4 regions of the Bacillus sp. F9_6S_D1_P_5 genome follow, and region 3 is predicted to be linked to each of the others. Evidence: predicted binding sites of a transcription regulator. Region 3 holds the regulator's gene; each other region holds the start of a gene.
What was found. The regulator Rex, encoded in region 3, represses fermentation and respiration genes when NADH is low (regulators of the CRP and FNR family bind a similar motif). The targets are predictions, from matches to a motif close to TTGTGAAATATTTCACAA.
Positions count from the first base shown of each region.

Region 1: nirB (nitrite reductase large subunit NirB) is a predicted target of Rex. The motif match lies at 2,073-2,090, and genes of this name have one in related genera.
Region 2: ACUXEY_RS10730 (TIGR04053 family radical SAM/SPASM domain-containing protein) is a predicted target of Rex. The motif match lies at 2,130-2,147, and genes of this name have one in related genera.
Region 4: ACUXEY_RS23465 (DoxX family membrane protein) is a predicted target of Rex. The motif match lies at 2,281-2,298, and genes of this name have one in related genera.

Region 1 covers NZ_JBTREW010000017.1:25,835-30,017, reverse strand. The annotation lists gene ACUXEY_RS19805 (excalibur calcium-binding domain-containing protein) at 1-218, shown strand, start outside; gene ACUXEY_RS19800 (group-specific protein) at 345-914, opposite strand; gene ric (iron-sulfur cluster repair di-iron protein) at 1,192-1,899, shown strand; gene nirB (nitrite reductase large subunit NirB) at 2,108-4,183, shown strand, end outside.
Region 2 covers NZ_JBTREW010000007.1:102,956-107,138, reverse strand. The annotation lists gene ACUXEY_RS10740 (response regulator transcription factor) at 1-105, opposite strand, end outside; gene ACUXEY_RS10735 (GNAT family N-acetyltransferase) at 247-771, shown strand; gene ACUXEY_RS10730 (TIGR04053 family radical SAM/SPASM domain-containing protein) at 938-2,071, opposite strand; gene ACUXEY_RS10725 (class I SAM-dependent methyltransferase) at 2,359-4,183, opposite strand, start outside.
Region 3 covers NZ_JBTREW010000041.1:3,063-7,245, forward strand. The annotation lists gene ACUXEY_RS27505 (ABC-F family ATP-binding cassette domain-containing protein) at 247-2,181, opposite strand; gene ACUXEY_RS27510 (redox-sensing transcriptional repressor Rex) at 2,369-2,998, shown strand; gene ACUXEY_RS27515 (YdiK family protein) at 3,028-3,219, opposite strand; gene ACUXEY_RS27520 (CPBP family intramembrane glutamic endopeptidase) at 3,216-3,962, opposite strand.
Region 4 covers NZ_JBTREW010000024.1:55,469-59,651, reverse strand. The annotation lists gene ACUXEY_RS23475 (S9 family peptidase) at 1-988, shown strand, start outside; gene ACUXEY_RS23470 (DUF4256 domain-containing protein) at 1,092-1,658, shown strand; gene ACUXEY_RS23465 (DoxX family membrane protein) at 1,730-2,236, opposite strand; gene ACUXEY_RS23460 (DUF5068 domain-containing protein) at 2,395-3,696, opposite strand; gene ACUXEY_RS23455 (SDR family oxidoreductase) at 4,129-4,183, shown strand, end outside.

The sequences.
Region 1 (4,183 bases), on a different contig from region 3:
AAAAACGTCTAGCTGATGATCAAGCTCGTAAACAACAAGAGGAACAGAAAAAAGCACAGCAAACTCAAACACAACCTGCTGCTGGAAATACTAGTAATGCATATTACAAAAACTGTGATGCAGTTAGAGCTGCTGGGAAAGCTCCTTTATATAAAGACCAACCAGGGTATAGCCGTAAACTAGACAAAGATGGCGATGGAGTCGCATGTGAAAAATAGCAATGAAAAAGAAGCTTCTAGTAAGCTTCTTTTTTACTGTTACGTATAAGATCTAATTACTCTTCCATTCTTTTAAGCCATATATCAATTCAAAATGGCATCTTATTTTTTTAAATACCTGTACTATTAACCATTAACTGGAGCAATACTCCAATTAATGATTTCAATATTTTTCACCTCCACTTTCCCTTTGACAAGAACATGTGGAATCAGGTGAAACATTCCGAATTTTCTACCCTTTTCGTTTTCATCTCTGTAATATTCTTTTGTGCAGGTATTTAATTGCTTCAATTCTATATATTCATTCAAGTTGATGAGTTCTATTTCACATTCTTTTAATTCTCTATTTGGTCCACCCCAATTATGCTTTGAGTACTTGTATATTGCTATACACTGACCATTCAGTGCGCTAATAGGAATTTTATAAAATAGCTTATTTGTATGAATGTTTACTCCTATTTCCAATAATACTTTATAAATCTCATAAGGATGCAGTGGCAAAAAATGCACAACATCATTCCATAAACATTCTAGTTTTGGTATTTTACGTGTTAATAAGTGTTCTCTTTGAGTATGATCTTTATATTTTTGTATATACTCACCATATAAATTTGGATATACCCTTTTCAATTCATTTAATGGGATTAAATATTCTCCTTTTAGTTCTTCTGGTACCATATGATAAACATATTCCATAAAAACCTCCTATAAAAGATATACTTCCAACTACCAAAAAGCGAACTTAGATTGATAGAATATAAATTTGTATACTATCTAAATCATAATAATGCCCTGTGGATAATTTCCTACTCAAAAAATTCTTCGCCATCCGCTCTATAATGTCCTCTGTAAAATACCACTCCTATTATTCTCAAAACTGACACATTATAAGTGATTTCAATCACCACATTGTTTTTCATTTATCGCTATTCTTAATTTAGATATTACATTTAAAATTTATGGAGGCATTCATATGGAACATACATTTACTGAAACTTCAATTGTTGGTGAGATTGTTACAAAATTTCCGAAAGCTAGTGATCTTTTCAAATCATATAGAATAGATTTTTGTTGTGGTGGTAATAAGCCACTTATTGATGCAATTCATGAAAGAAATTTATCAGCAACAGAAGTACTTACAGAGTTAAATACGCTTTATCATAATACGAAACGATTAAATGAATCTGAAATTGATTGGAAAAATGCTTCTTGTCGTGAGTTGATTGATTATGTGATTAATAAGCATCATCGCTATTTAAATGAAGAGTTACCACAGTTAAGCCCTTATGTAACGAAAGTATTACGTGTTCATGGTGCAAAACAGCCCCATTTAGCTCAAATTCATAAGCTATTTCATGAACTTAAAATGGAATTAGAGCAGCATTTAATTAAAGAAGAAACGGAAGATTTCCCATTAATTTTAGCATTCGAACAAAATCCAACTGATGAAAACTATACAAAATTACGTAAGGTAGTAGATGAGTTGGAAAAAGAACATAACCATGCAGGTAATATTATTAAAGAACTTCGTAAAGTGACAAATGACTTTACTCCTCCAGAAGGAGCTTGCGGCACTTATCGACTTGTTTATCAACGTCTTGAAGCGTTAGAGTCTGATTTATTTGAGCACATTCATTTAGAGAATAATATTTTATTTCCACGTGCAATTACGAGAGCATAAACAAAGTGCAGGATATGAGTATACATACTTATGTCCTGCTTTTTCATTTTGCGAAAAATATCCACATCCCCCTCACACAAATCCGAATTTTAACAATTTGTGAATCATTATATAAGTGTGATAAATATCACATCTCCCGCTTTTTTGATTTTCTATAATAGAAATATAATCCTTTGTTCAATATTTCACATAAAAAGGGGAAACGAAAATGAAAAAACGTTTAGTTATGATCGGAAATGGTATGGCTGGCATACGCTGTATGGAAGAAATATTAAAACATGATAGTGATTCATATGAGATTACTATTTTTGGAGATGAATCGCATCCAAATTACAATCGTATTATGCTCTCTCATGTTTTACAAGGAAAAACAAATATGCAAGATATCATTATGAATGAATATAGTTGGTACGAAGAAAATGAAATAACTTTGTATACAAATGAAAGAGTTCAAAGTATTAACCGAGAAGAAAAAATTATTACTACAGAAAAAAATCGTACTGTTACATATGACAAGCTCATTATTGCAACAGGTTCTAGTGCTTTTATTTTACCTGTTGAAGGTTCCACTCTTCCTGGTGTTACAGGATTTCGAACTATTGAAGATACACAATTTATGATGGATACCGCTAAAGAAAAGAAAAGGGCCGTTGTCATTGGTGGTGGATTACTTGGTTTAGAAGCCGCAAGAGGTCTTATTGACTTAGGAATGGACGTACATGTTGTTCATTTAATGCCTAGCTTAATGGAGCAGCAACTAGATACGAAAGCCGCTTCTCTATTGCGTGAAGATTTAGAAGCGCAAGGCATGAAGTTTCTAATGGAAAAGAAAACTGTAAAGATTCTTGGTACAGACTATGTTGAGGGCATTCAATTTGAAGATGGTGAAGTTGTAGATTGTGATTTAATCGTAATGGCTGTCGGCATACGACCAAATACGAAAATAGCAAAAGATGCTGGTCTAATTGTCAATCGCGGCATTGTAGTCAATGACTATATGCTAACAAATGATGAATCTATTTATGCAGTTGGCGAATGCGCAGAACATGATGGTATCGCATATGGACTTGTTGCCCCTCTTTATGAACAAGGCGCAATATTAGCGAAACATATAACGAATTTACAAACGAATGGATATACAGGCAGTATCGTCGGTACGCAATTAAAAGTTTCTGGTTGTGATTTATTCTCTGCTGGCCAAATTTATGAAGATGATCAGACGAAAGCAATTTCAATCTTTGATGAATGTAAACGTTCCTATAAAAAAGTATTAATTCGTGATAATAAAGTCGTCGGTATCGTTTTATATGGTGACACAGCTGACGGTACACGCCTCTTTAGCATGTTAAAGAAAGAAGAAGATATTCAAGAATATACAGCCGCTTCCCTTCTTCACAAAGCTGGTGAAGAAAGTGAACTTGACGTTGCTACAATGAGTGCGGATGACACGATTTGTGGATGTAATGGTGTTACGAAAGGTACAATCGTCCATGCCATTTTAGAACAAGAGTTAACTACTTTTGAAGAAGTAAAAGGCTGCACGAAAGCCGCAGGATCTTGTGGTAAATGTCGTCCACTTGTAGAACAAGTTTTATCTCATACACTCGGAGATGCTTTTGATGCTTCTATGCAGTCTACTGGTATGTGCGGATGTACAACTTTATCACGTGATGAAGTCGTAGCTGCCATTCACGAGAAAGGTTTAAAATCGCCAAAAGAAGTACGAAATGTTCTTGGTTTTGTACATGAAGACGGCTGTTCGAAATGTCGTCCTGCTTTAAATTACTATTTACGTATGGCGATTCCAGAAGAATATGAAGATGATAAAGCGTCCCGTTTCGTTAATGAAAGAATGAATGGTAACATCCAGCACGATGGTACATTCTCTGTTATTCCACGTATGTACGGTGGTGTTACAACAGCAGATGATTTAATGAAAATTGCTGAAGTTGCGAAAAAATATGATGTTCCACTTGTGAAAATTACAGGTGCGAGCCGAATCGGCTTATATGGTGTTAAAAAACAAGATTTACCTAACGTATGGGCTGACTTACATATGACTTCTGGATATGCATATTCAAAATCGCTTCGTAATGTAAAATCATGTGTTGGTTCTCGCTTCTGCCGTTTCGGTACGAAAGATTCATTAGGACTTGGTATGTTACTTGAACAATCATTAGAAATGGTAGATACACCACATAAAATGAAGATGGGTGTAACTGGCTGTCCACGTAACTGTGCGGAAGTACTAACGAAAGATTTTGGCGTTGTTTGTGTAGAAAAT
Region 2 (4,183 bases), on a different contig from region 3:
ATTATGAGCACTAAAAACTTTAAAACCTTCTTGCATTAAATTTACGTTCACAAATCGAACAATATCTTGATCATCATCTACAATTAAAATTGAATTTTTCTCCATATACAAACCTCTTTTTGAAATATATTCCACAATCAATTTTATCATACATTAAAACCATACTTCCTCTTGAATAATCTTTATTTTCAGACTAAATTATATAATAACAACACATTCTAGTTTCAGAAGAAATGGAGTGAAAGCATGTTTCCTATATTGAAAACCGACCGACTAATTTTACGAGAACTTACAGAAGAAGATGCACCGGGTATACTACAATGCTTTTCTAATACTGACGTACTGCGTTATTATGGCCAAAAACCATTACAGGATCTTGATCAAGTAAGACAAATTATTCATAACTTTAAGCTGAGTTACAATGCAAGAAGCGGTATAAAGTGGGGAATTGAATTAAAAGGCAAGAAAGAACTCATTGGAACAATCGGGTTTCATGATTGGTCTTCTGAGCATAAACGAGCAAATTTAAGTTATGCCTTCCTCCCTGAACACTGGGGAAAAGGATATGCGACTGAAGCGGTTTCTGAAGTTATATCATACGGTTTCCAAACAATTCACTTAAAACGAATCGGGGCGATTGTATTTCTTGAAAACGAAGCTTCAAATAAAGTGCTATTAAATTTAGGGTTTGAAAAAGAAGGAGTTCTTAAAAATTATATGTATCAAGATGATATCCCCTATGACACGAACTATTATTCTTTATTAAAATGAGTTTAATAGAAATTATGCGTAAAAACTCGTTTCAGCATAATAAATCAAGATAGTGGATTTTTAACGAAAGATGGGAAACCGAGCGTTTTTCATTTCTTAGATCATCATGCGACTGATGCGAAGTACAATAAATTATATAATCTAAAAAAGGGGCATGAGCATATTCTTACTCATTTCCCTTTTTTACGTTCTTTTTCTGTTTTCTTAATGCTTTTGGAATGTATACACAGAAAGGTTCACTTTCCATGTAATCTCCCGTTATTGCATATGCTCTAGAACGAGATCCCCCACAAATATATCGAAACTCACAAACACCACACTTTCCTTTATAATTGTCAGGATTACGAAGGTTTTGAAAAACAGGGGAGTTTCGATAGATTTCAGCTAGCGATGTTGTTCTAATATTCCCAGTTTTAATCGGCAATAACCCACTTGGATATACATCTCCAATATGAGAAATAAATACAAAACCGTTCCCATCATTCACCCCTTTTGGAGCACGCCCAAGCCCATCAATTCGCCCCGTTGTTCCATTCATCAATACATCCTGATATTGAATGACCTGATTTTCCTTTTTATGTTCTTTCATTTTTTCTTGAATCACAACACGTCTATAGTGCTGACCAGCTGTTGTTTTAATGTCAAAAGAAACCTTTTTACTAAGTTGATATAGCCAATGGAATACCGTTTCATGTTGTGCTGGTGAGATCATATCTTTTTCCTTACCTCGCCCTATTGGAACTAAGAAAAATATACTCCAAAGTACACATTCTAATTCTTCTATTAACATTGCCATCTCTTCAAGTACATCCACATTATAATTAGAAACAACAGTATTAATTTGAATAGGAATTTTTAATTCATGCAAATAACGAATCGCATTCATCGTTAATTGAAATGACCCTTCTGTCCCTCTAAAATGATCGTGTATTGCAGCTGTTGGTCCATCTAAACTAAATGCCCATCTAGCAAGTCCTACTTCTTTTGCTTTTTGAATCGTTTCTTTCGTAACGTTCGGGGTGGCACTTGGCGTCATAGATACTCGAACACCTTTTTTCACTGCATATTCCGCAATATCATATACATCTGAACGCATTAATGGATCTCCACCAGTAAATACAAGCATTGGGTTTTCCATTTCATATATATCATCAATTAGTTTTTTTCCTTCTTCGAATGTTAGCTCTAGAGGATGACGATGATACTGTGCTTCTGCACGACAATGCAGACATTTTAATTGACATGCCCTTGTCAACTCCCATATTACGATAAATGGATTTTTATTAAAATCAAGATTCATCAATATTAACCCTCCCATCAATTGATATTCTAATTGTAAAGTTATATATGTATTTATGGTGTGAGATGCATCACAAATAACTCTCTTCCTAACCTGCTGTTGATCTAATGTTTCTACCTTCCTCTTCAACAATTACAGAATCTCTTTTTTAATATAAATACCCCTTTAGACTAAATTATCTAAAGGGGCAAAACTACACAACTTTTTATTAACATCGCGGCTTTCTTCAACTCATCAAATTTAAATTACATTTTTTAAAATTGTATTTTTAAAGTTTTTCAACATCATTACTTCTTTTCTAAAACCATAAAGAATGTACTATCCGGTAGCGCAACAGCATTCCCAGACTCATCTTTAAACTCGATTTTCTCGCTAAGATGTTGTGTATATCCATCCTGTAAATAGTTCATAGCTTGAACGATGTTTATGTTATCTCCAAAGATACCCTTTACGAAATCCTTATATTCGTTTGGCGTAAATATTCCAAACTGCTCTTGCACCTCGTGAACGAAGGAATCCTCGCCCCATGTATACGTATATAAGAACTCCATTGCATCGTTAACAGACATTTTGACTGTATTGTCTGCAAGTACCTCATACTGGATTATGCGCCCCTTAAATTCACGGACATACTGCTCTAAGAACTTCATTGCACCTGCATCTTTAAAATGAATCACACGCATTAACGTTTTATCTTCGGTCATGATGCCATCACGAATGATAATACGACCTCCTGGTTTTAACACCTCATAGGCACTCTGCAGCCCCTTTTTAATTACTTCATGATTGAATTTCTTACCTTCATACTCGATATAAGAGAACAGCTCATGAAGGATAGAAGAATATACAATCGTATCAACCGATTCTTTTTCAAACGAGCTGCTTAAGTTGATTGCATCCCCTTTAATGACGTCCCAAGAACGCCCCTCGTTCTGCTTCTTCTTTTTCAACGTATCAATTACGTTTTCAGAAATATCGATACCGTAGATTCGTTTGTCCTCGGTCTCTTCTTCGATCATGTCTAACATGACACCGCCACCGGCTCCGACATCTACAATCGTATCTCCCTTTATATAATCAAGAATAATTCGTTTATCATCAGCTGAGCTATTCATATGCTCTAGATACACTTCTTCGTTATGGAATCTATCATATGCATCCTTACGTAACCCGAAGAAATCAAAGAGCAATACATTTGCCCGAGCATGCATCATATCTATCTTTTCTGCCTCTACACAGAAGGTAATTAACGCCTCACCTACAGCAGAAAACTGAAACGACACATACGCAGTTTTCATATCTTCATCGACTTTAACCTTAAAAGAAACATGCGTTGTATTCGGCTTCTCATTCTCACGGTACTCCCGTAGATACTTCTCAATAACCCGCTTACGATATACGTTGTCCTTTTTCTCGCCTTTGAAATCATAGTGCAACTGCTGCATCAATTTCTCGAAATGTATATGCTGAACCTTTCTAGTGCCTATCTCATTCTTTAACATAACAAACACTGTCCAAATATCCTCGAAGCTAAGAGCATGCATAGACGGTTCTACATACCACAAATCCTTATCGGATAAGAATGTTTGAACGTCACTCTTCTCGCTTCCCATAATTATATCTTTTTCAAATACCGACTCCTTATGTTTTGGCGTGAGTCTATGTATACGAGAAGTAAATGGCTCCATATAACCATCAAACAGGCCATCAATTGTAATCTTCACATCGTTCTTCACTTCACTCCACAAAGCTTTTGATACACCTTCAATAATACATTGGTTAAGATAGTATAGAATCTCCTTTAACCTAACGTCTCCGTATTCTTCTTTATATGTGTTAATTAAATCAACATGAGAGTCCAAACGAGCCTCCCCGCGTATATACTGCCCGATTAATCCATGTGTTCTAATTAAATCTCGAATAAACAAATACTCAGTAGAGTTTAAGTTTGTCTCTACACGTTCAATAAACTGAATATCACTAAAGATATTAGCAGAACCCTCGTTATGTACGAATAGATTAATCCCTTTTTTCTTCCATTGCTCCCGCTGTTTTAAAGATCCTACCTTTGCAAGTTCACTATACGTTAGTACCTTTTCAATAATACGATAC
Region 3 (4,183 bases):
AATTAGGCGAAGTCTGACCTTTAAATATACCCTTTTTCGGGAAATAAAAACGAAGAAGATATCTCTAAAAAACATTTTGGAATATGCTCTTATTATAAGGGGTGCTAACATTGTCAAACCTTGTCGGTAAATCGGTATCTCGTGTCGAATCGTTTATGCAATAGAGGTTGACCACGGCTAGAAGATAAAAAGGATGTCCCATCGTCAAAAATTCCGACTGATGAGACATCCTTCTTATTCATACTCTTATAAATGCAATTCTTCCCATTCTGCCATACAAGCATCAAGTTGTTCTTGTAGTGTTTGCTTTTTCGTTGTAATTTCACTAGCCTTTTCATAATCTGCATATATTTCTGGTAAGCAAAGTTGATCTTCTAACGTAGCAATTTCTTCTTCAAATTGTACAATATTTTGTTCTAGTTCCTCGATTTTTCGAGTACGTTGACGCTCCAACTTTTTGCGCTCTTTTTCTTCAAGATAATTTAATTTTTCTGGAGCTACAGTTTTTTGAACAGGTGCTTGATTCTCTTGCTGTTCTTGTTGTTCAAATTCAGCACGTTCAATCATCTCATTTTTCTTTTCAACGTAGTAATCGTAGTCACCTAAATATTCCTGCGCACCTTCTGTTGATAACTCAACAACAGTTGTCGTTACACGATTAATAAAGTAGCGGTCATGTGAGACGAATAGAAGGGTACCCGGATAATCAATTAAAGCATTCTCCAAGATTTCTTTACTATTTAAATCAAGATGGTTCGTAGGCTCATCGAGAATTAATAAATTCGATTTTTGCATCATAAGTTTTGCAAGAGCTAACCGAGCCTTTTGTCCACCACTAAGAGAAGATACTGGTTTTAGTACATCGTCTCCTGTGAATAAGAAGTTACCTAGTATTGTGCGAATTTCTTTTTCGGGCTGCAATGGATATTCATCCCATAATTCATTTAAAACTCGCTTAGAAGATGTTAAGTTAGCTTGTTCCTGATCATAATAACCAACAGATACATTGGATCCGAAAGAAACATCACCATGTAATAGTGGTAACTTATTCACAATGGATTTCAACAATGTGGATTTCCCAATTCCATTTGGACCAACTAAAGCAACACTATCCCCACGAGTTAAGCGCATTGTTACATGTTCAATAATTGGATCCTCATCATAGCCGATAGTTGCATCCTTTACTTGTAAAACATCATTTCCACTTTGTTTTTCAATATCGAAATGGAAGGAAGCCGACTTAGAGTCACCTAATGGTCTTGTTAATAGTTCCATACGGTCTAATTGTTTACGACGGCTTTGCGCACGTTTTGTTGTAGATGCACGAGCTATATTCTTTTGAACGAAGTCCTCAAGTTTAGCGATTTCATCTTGTTGTTTTTCATAACGTTTCATTTCTTGCTCGTATAGTGCTGATTTTAAATCTAAATATTTACTGTAGTTACCAACAAATCGTCTACTTTCTTTATTCGAAATTTCATATACTTGTGTAACGAGTTTATCTAAGAAATAACGGTCATGGGAAACAATAAGTATTGCGCCAGGATAGCCTTGTAAATATTGTTCAAGCCATGTTAATGTTTCGATATCTAAATGGTTTGTAGGCTCGTCCAAAATAAGTAAGTCTGGTTTCGTTAATAATAATTTACCGAGAGCTAATCGTGTTTTTTGCCCACCGCTTAATGTAGAAATCGTCGTCTGGTGCGTTTCGACTGGGAAGCCAAGACCGCTTAAAATCGAACGGATATCTGCTTCGTACTGATAGCCACCTTGATCTTTATAATCTAATTGCAATTGGTCATAATCAGTTAATAACCTTTCATATATAGCCTCGTTTGAAAAGTTTTCTTCTTTTCCCATCTCTTGCTCTAGCCTTCGAAGTTTTGTCTCCATTTGCTGCAAGTGTGTAAAGACGGTTAACATTTCATCCCAAATTGTTAAAGACGTTTCTAAACCGGTATTTTGAGCTAAGTATCCGATTGAGACATCTTTCGGTTTTATAATTTCGCCACCATCATGAGATAGCTCACCAGCTATTATTTTTAATAACGTAGATTTTCCGGCTCCATTTCGTCCGACTAATGCGATGCGATCTTTCGTTTGAACTTCCAATTTTATGTTTGCAAGAATCGTTTCTGCACCGTATAATTTCGAAAGCGCGTTTACTTGTAATAAAATCAATGTTTTCACCTCAAATAATTTCTTAACTTTGCCATGTTTATATTTCTCAATCATACTAAAAATAGTGTATAGTTTAAAATACAGAGAGAATACTTCTTCTTTCTATTATACAAGGAATTTAATAAGTGCTAAACTTCTGTATTTGATTAAAGCATATGAATAAAGATAGGAAGAGAGGAGAGGTTATATGGAGCAGCAGAAAATTCCACAAGCCACTGCTAAGAGATTGCCTCTATACTATCGATTTATCCAAAACTTATCTCTGTCTGGTAAGCAACGTGTTTCATCAGCCGAATTAAGTGAAGCGGTAAAGGTTGATTCCGCAACTATTCGAAGAGATTTCTCATACTTTGGGGCGTTAGGGAAAAAAGGATATGGATATAACGTAAATTATTTATTATCATTTTTCCGTGAAACACTCGACCAAGATGATATAACACGTGTAGCGCTTATTGGAGTAGGTAATTTAGGGACCGCTTTCTTACATTATAATTTCACGAAAAACAATAATACAAAAATTGAAATGGCGTTTGACGTTAGTGAAGAGAAAGTTGGAACAGAAATCGGGGGCATTCCTGTATATCATTTAGATGAATTAGAAGAAAGATTATCAAATGATATACAAGTGGCAATATTAACAGTACCGGCTACAGTAGCACAATCTGTAGCAGATAGATTAGCTGAAACGAGTGTGCATGGTATTTTAAATTTCACACCAGCACGCTTAAATGTGTCAGACGATATAAGAATTCATCATATTGATTTAGCAGTAGAGTTACAAACACTTGTTTACTTTTTAAAGAATTATCCACAATAAAACGCAGAGGAAGCGACCTCTGCGTTTTATTATTGTTTTTTCTTTGTGAATTTAACTAATATAAGGCGAAGTGCCAAATTAAAATCAATTGTTGCCATAACTGCAAATAGTATTGTCCACATATTCCAGATTGTATCTGTTACGTTCGTAATGGCGAAGCGGGTAAAGATACATCCTAGTAGGAAGTACAATGCAGCCATGAACAATGGTGAGTTTCTCATAAAAATCCTCCGATAAAGCCTTGCATTTTTTCAGCTTCTTTAATCATTTCTTGAATTTGTTCATTGCTCATTAAAACTTGAGCAACTGCAACTAATGTATTCATTGCAACATGAGCTGCGATAGGGACGATAATACGCTTCGTTTTTACATATAAAAAGGCGAATACGAGTCCCATAGAAGTGTATACCAATAAGTGAGTGAAATCAAAATGAATTGCTGCGAATACGAGAGAACTAATAATAGCAGCAATAAAGAAGTTAAACTTCTTATAAAGTGTACCAAATAAAATTTTTCTAAATACGATTTCTTCCAAAATAGGTCCTATTATAGATATAACAATAAGGAACCAAGGTGTCGTTCTTGCGATATCCATAAGTCTTGCTGTATTTTCAGATCCAGGTTTAATTCCTAATAAACGCATTTCTATCATACCGGCAATACTTTGCGAGAAAAATGCTAAGAAGAACCCGATAAAAATCCAACCAATCGTAGCTGGAACAGTAGAACGCTTTGTATCTAAATGTCTGTCACGAATATCTGTTCTAAGTAACCAAAGTACGATACATAATGCAATAAAGAAGCTAATGATTGCCCAGTGACCAGTTATGAGTTGAAATTTCTCTTCCCTAGTAAATCCCCTGTTATCATAAAGTCCAGTTTTCAGGAGAAGTGGTAATCCAGCAATTGATGATAACTGCATTAAAATGTATGTAACGATAACCCACCAATATTGTTTTTTCAAATGGTTTAACCATCCTTTCTAACTCTAGTGTATGAGATAAGGTAGGATAACATGTAAATATGCTACCTACGATATAAACCTTACTTAAATTATGTTTTTTTTGTAAATCCTTATTTGAAATTATAATAGAAGACAGGAGAAAGTTGTGTGTGTAGCGAAAACAACTTAGGGTGTCCTTTCATATTGTAACATACGAGTAGTGGAAACAACGATTCATATGG
Region 4 (4,183 bases), on a different contig from region 3:
CACGGTGGAAATGTTAAGTGAAAAAGTAGATGGCTTTATAATGGATGCCTCTATAACAAGGGATGGAAATCATATAACTTATAATAAGGCTATAACAAATGAAACCTTTGAAATCTATTTAGACGATAAAAAAATAACGAATGAAAATAGCTTTTTCGAAGGCAGGCTTAAAAGTAATAGAGAAATCATCTCATGGAAAAGTAGTGATGGTCTTGAAATAGAAGGTGTTTTATCAACCCCAGTAGAGTTTGAGGCAAATAAAGAATATCCCTTATTAGTATTAATCCATGGTGGTCCGAATTGGGCGTCCTTTCCGCTATTTTCAGAGTGCTTCAATGAGAAATATCCGATTGAACAGTTTATCGAAAAAGGCTTTGTCGTTTTAGAGCCAAACTATAGAGGAAGTTCTGGTTATGGTAATGAATTTTTAAAAGCAAACTATAGAAAACAAGGACTTGCTGATTATGATGATGTTATATCTGGAGTGGATACACTAGTTGAAAAAGGGATGGTAGATAAAGATAGAGTAGGAGTTATGGGATGGAGTAACGGAGGATATATATCTGCTTTCTGTTCTACATTTAGTGATAGATTTAAAGCTATCTCAGTTGGGGGCGGAATCACTAACTGGAGTACCCATTATGTAAATACAGATATCCCTTACTTTATTAGCATGTATTTAGGAAATACTCCATGGAATGATCCGGATATATATAAGAAAACATCACCAATGACATATATTAAATCAGCCTGTACGCCTACGTTAATTCAACATGGAGAAAAGGATGTAAGAATTCCAATTACAAATGCATATGAGCTATATGAAGGATTAAGAGATATGGAAGTTGATACAGAACTAATTATATTTAAAGGAATGGCATATAGTTCTGATCAGCCAGGAATTCATGTAGCTATTATGAAGCAGAACTTGATGTGGTTTTCACATTATATTCTTGGGGAAAGTATGGAGGGATTTCGTACTATATAATGGATATTCGTACAGGGATTTTTCGTTGTGTAATCGGGTCAGATTGTTGTAAACTGTATGCAAACCATTATGATTATAAGGAAACGTAATTCGGAGGACTAATATGACAGCAAATAAAAATGAGTTATCTGTAGAACAACGTGAGGAACTATTAAAAGTATTACAAGCTCGTTTTGAGAAAAACATGAACCGCCATGAAGGTCTTGAATGGGCTAAAGTTGAAGCGAAACTGGCTACTAATACTGAAAAATTATGGTCAATTCATGAAATGGAAGTAACTGGCGGTGAGCCGGATGTTGTTGGTTATGATGAAGAGAAGGACGAGTATACTTTCTATGATTGTTCAAAGGAGAGTCCTAAAGGCCGCAGAAGTCTTTGTTATGATCTTGAAGCGTTAGAGGCAAGAAAAAAACATAAACCAGAAAATAACGTTATTGATGTGGCAACTGCTATGGGCATTGAATTATTAACTGAAGAACAATATCGAGAGTTGCAACAACTTGGGGATTTCGATATGAAATCATCAAGCTGGGTACAAACACCTTCAGATATTCGAGAACTCGGTGGTGCTCTATTTTGCGATTATCGCTTCGGACACGTTTTTGTATACCACAATGGAGCAGATTCCTATTATGCTGCTAGAGGATTTCGCGGTTCGTTAAGAGTTTAAATTTGGAGTAAGTAAGAAAAGAGCCTATACGTAGGCTCTTTTCTTACTTATATTTTAAAAGTAAACTGTTACTACGCAGTTTTACTTAATTTATATGTTTCATGGTTGTTTTTACGGAAAAGTTTAGGGAAAACATAGCCATCTAATCCAATGCGTCCAGCGTTATGACCTGCAACTAAAATGAACATAGTTAAAATAAGCAGGTTTGGGTTTACACTAACAGTTCCACTTAGTAAAAATGAAAGATTCATTATAATTCCAAAGAATGCAGCAGTTTTTGTTAATCCGCCTAAAATTAAACCTAGACCTACTAAAATTTCTCCCCATTGAACTAAAAAGCTAAATAGGTCTGCGTTTGGAAGAACAAAGTGTTGAAGGAAATCTGCCCACCAACTTTGTACGGCAGGGTGGTCACCTGACGCTTGAGCGATAGCGCCCTTTAGAAAACCACTTGCATCAAAAGATTGTCCGAAAACTTTACCTATCCCAGCAGCGAGCCATGCATATCCTATGTAAAATCGTAAAAATAATAATATGAAAGCAGCACGTTTATCAGTCCTTAAAAAATTGATAACCATTGAAATCCCTCCAATATTTTATTTACATGTTTATTATATATCCATTGTGAAAAGATTCACAATGGATAAAGTGTGAACAAAAATGGTGTTTTTATACAAATAAAAAGGGCATATAACAATCATATGTTATATGCCCTTTCTATTATATATTTAGTAATTTATTTAGGTAATGCAAATTTAGCTTTTTTACCTTGTGAAATATCTTTTGCTTCTTTATTTCTCATAGGTCCTAACTCAATCTCAAAGCTTTTGTCTTTCCAAATCTTTTCATACTGCTCTTGATCTAATATATAGACTTGTAGTAACTCTCCAGATGTTCCAGTTTTAACTGCAGCGTTATAGTCGTAATTTAGTAGCATACCTTCATTAATCGTATATTGTGTACCATCATTCACTCTCAATGTAGAGCTTATAGGAGATAGTGAAACATCTTGAGTATCTTTGTTATCAAGTTTGAATTTCACTGTTAATAGAACAATTCCATTTTTGAAATTTGCAAAGCGTGGAGCTTCGACGGAATTTGGTGTGAATTGAGTAAATTGATATCCGTCTAATGTAATGTTAACAGCGCCTAATTCTTGGCTGTTATTAATGCTTGATTTCTCTTTTAACATTTTTTTATCGCCCATGTTATTAGCTGTAGCTTTATCTTGGTAGAAAGTGTTATTTGTTGCAACCTTTTCAGCACCTTGTTTGTTTAAACTTAATGAAAAGCTTCCAGGACTTCCGATTGGAGCATCGAATTTTCCTTTATTCGCTTGTGCAGTTGGGACTGTGACTGAGACTGTTGAGAGACTTGAAATTTTCGCTAAATCATCTTTTCCGAATGGATAAGCGATATAACCAGAAATAGTTTCTCCTGCTTTTACTAAGTAATCATTCGTTGGAGCTAGCTTAGTTGGGAGCTGGTCTTCTTTTGGAATTAAGTCTTTATAGTTACTATATGTTTTCTGCGCACCAGTAAATGACATGTCCAATGCTGGCATATAATAAATATCTTTAGCTGAACTATTTTTTACGCTGTAGTTCACAAGAATAACTCCGCCCTCTGTTTGACGATTAAACGGAATATCGAAGTTTGTATGGAATCCATTTAATTCAACTACTGTATAACTGTTCATTGATACTGAAACATCCTCAGCTTTATAAACTTGTGGTTCCTTATTTTCAAAAAGGACTTTTGTTTTACCACCTGTTTCTTTTTCCATATAGGAAATCAGCTTAGAGTAATCGCTTGAGCTAGTAGCTGTATTTTCAGGCTTTTTCTCTTCAATTTTTTTATCTTCGGATTTTTTTTCTTCCGGTTTATTTTCTTTCTTTGTATCCGTTTTTTCTGCTTTGCTTTCTTTTGTTGTATTTTCTTTTTGTTCTTTATTTGTCGTATCGCTTTGACCACAGCCGGTTATTACAAACGCTGCTACGATTACTGTAGAAAATAAAGAAAGTAATTTTTTTGACATGTTTCTTCCCCCTATTTGTGTAAAACTAGACTCTCACATTAGCCCCACATTTTATTATAAAAAATAGAGCCAGTATTTACCAGTGTTTTTCGAATTATTTTAATTATTTAGTTATTGTAATATATTAAAATTAGTAGAAGGTCGGCATGGAATATTGACTTTTATTTTTTTATCATTTGAAATATTTCATCATATTGGTATGATAGAAATAGAGATATATGGAAAGGGGACAAGGACTTAATATGTGGATGAGCTTGTAATGATTAGAAACTAGATAGATAAATTTTTCTCTCATAAGTGAGGGTTTATTTAGTTATCTGTAAATCATTCAAGGACTGCATATTTGGCTTGTACATCCCTTTTGTAAGGATAATGTATAGGGAAATTCATATCTCTTATATAAAGTATGCGTCCTTTAAATTGGAGGAGTATATGATGAATCACTTGAAAAATAAAATAGCAGTTGTGACAGGGGTAAGTCGTCTAG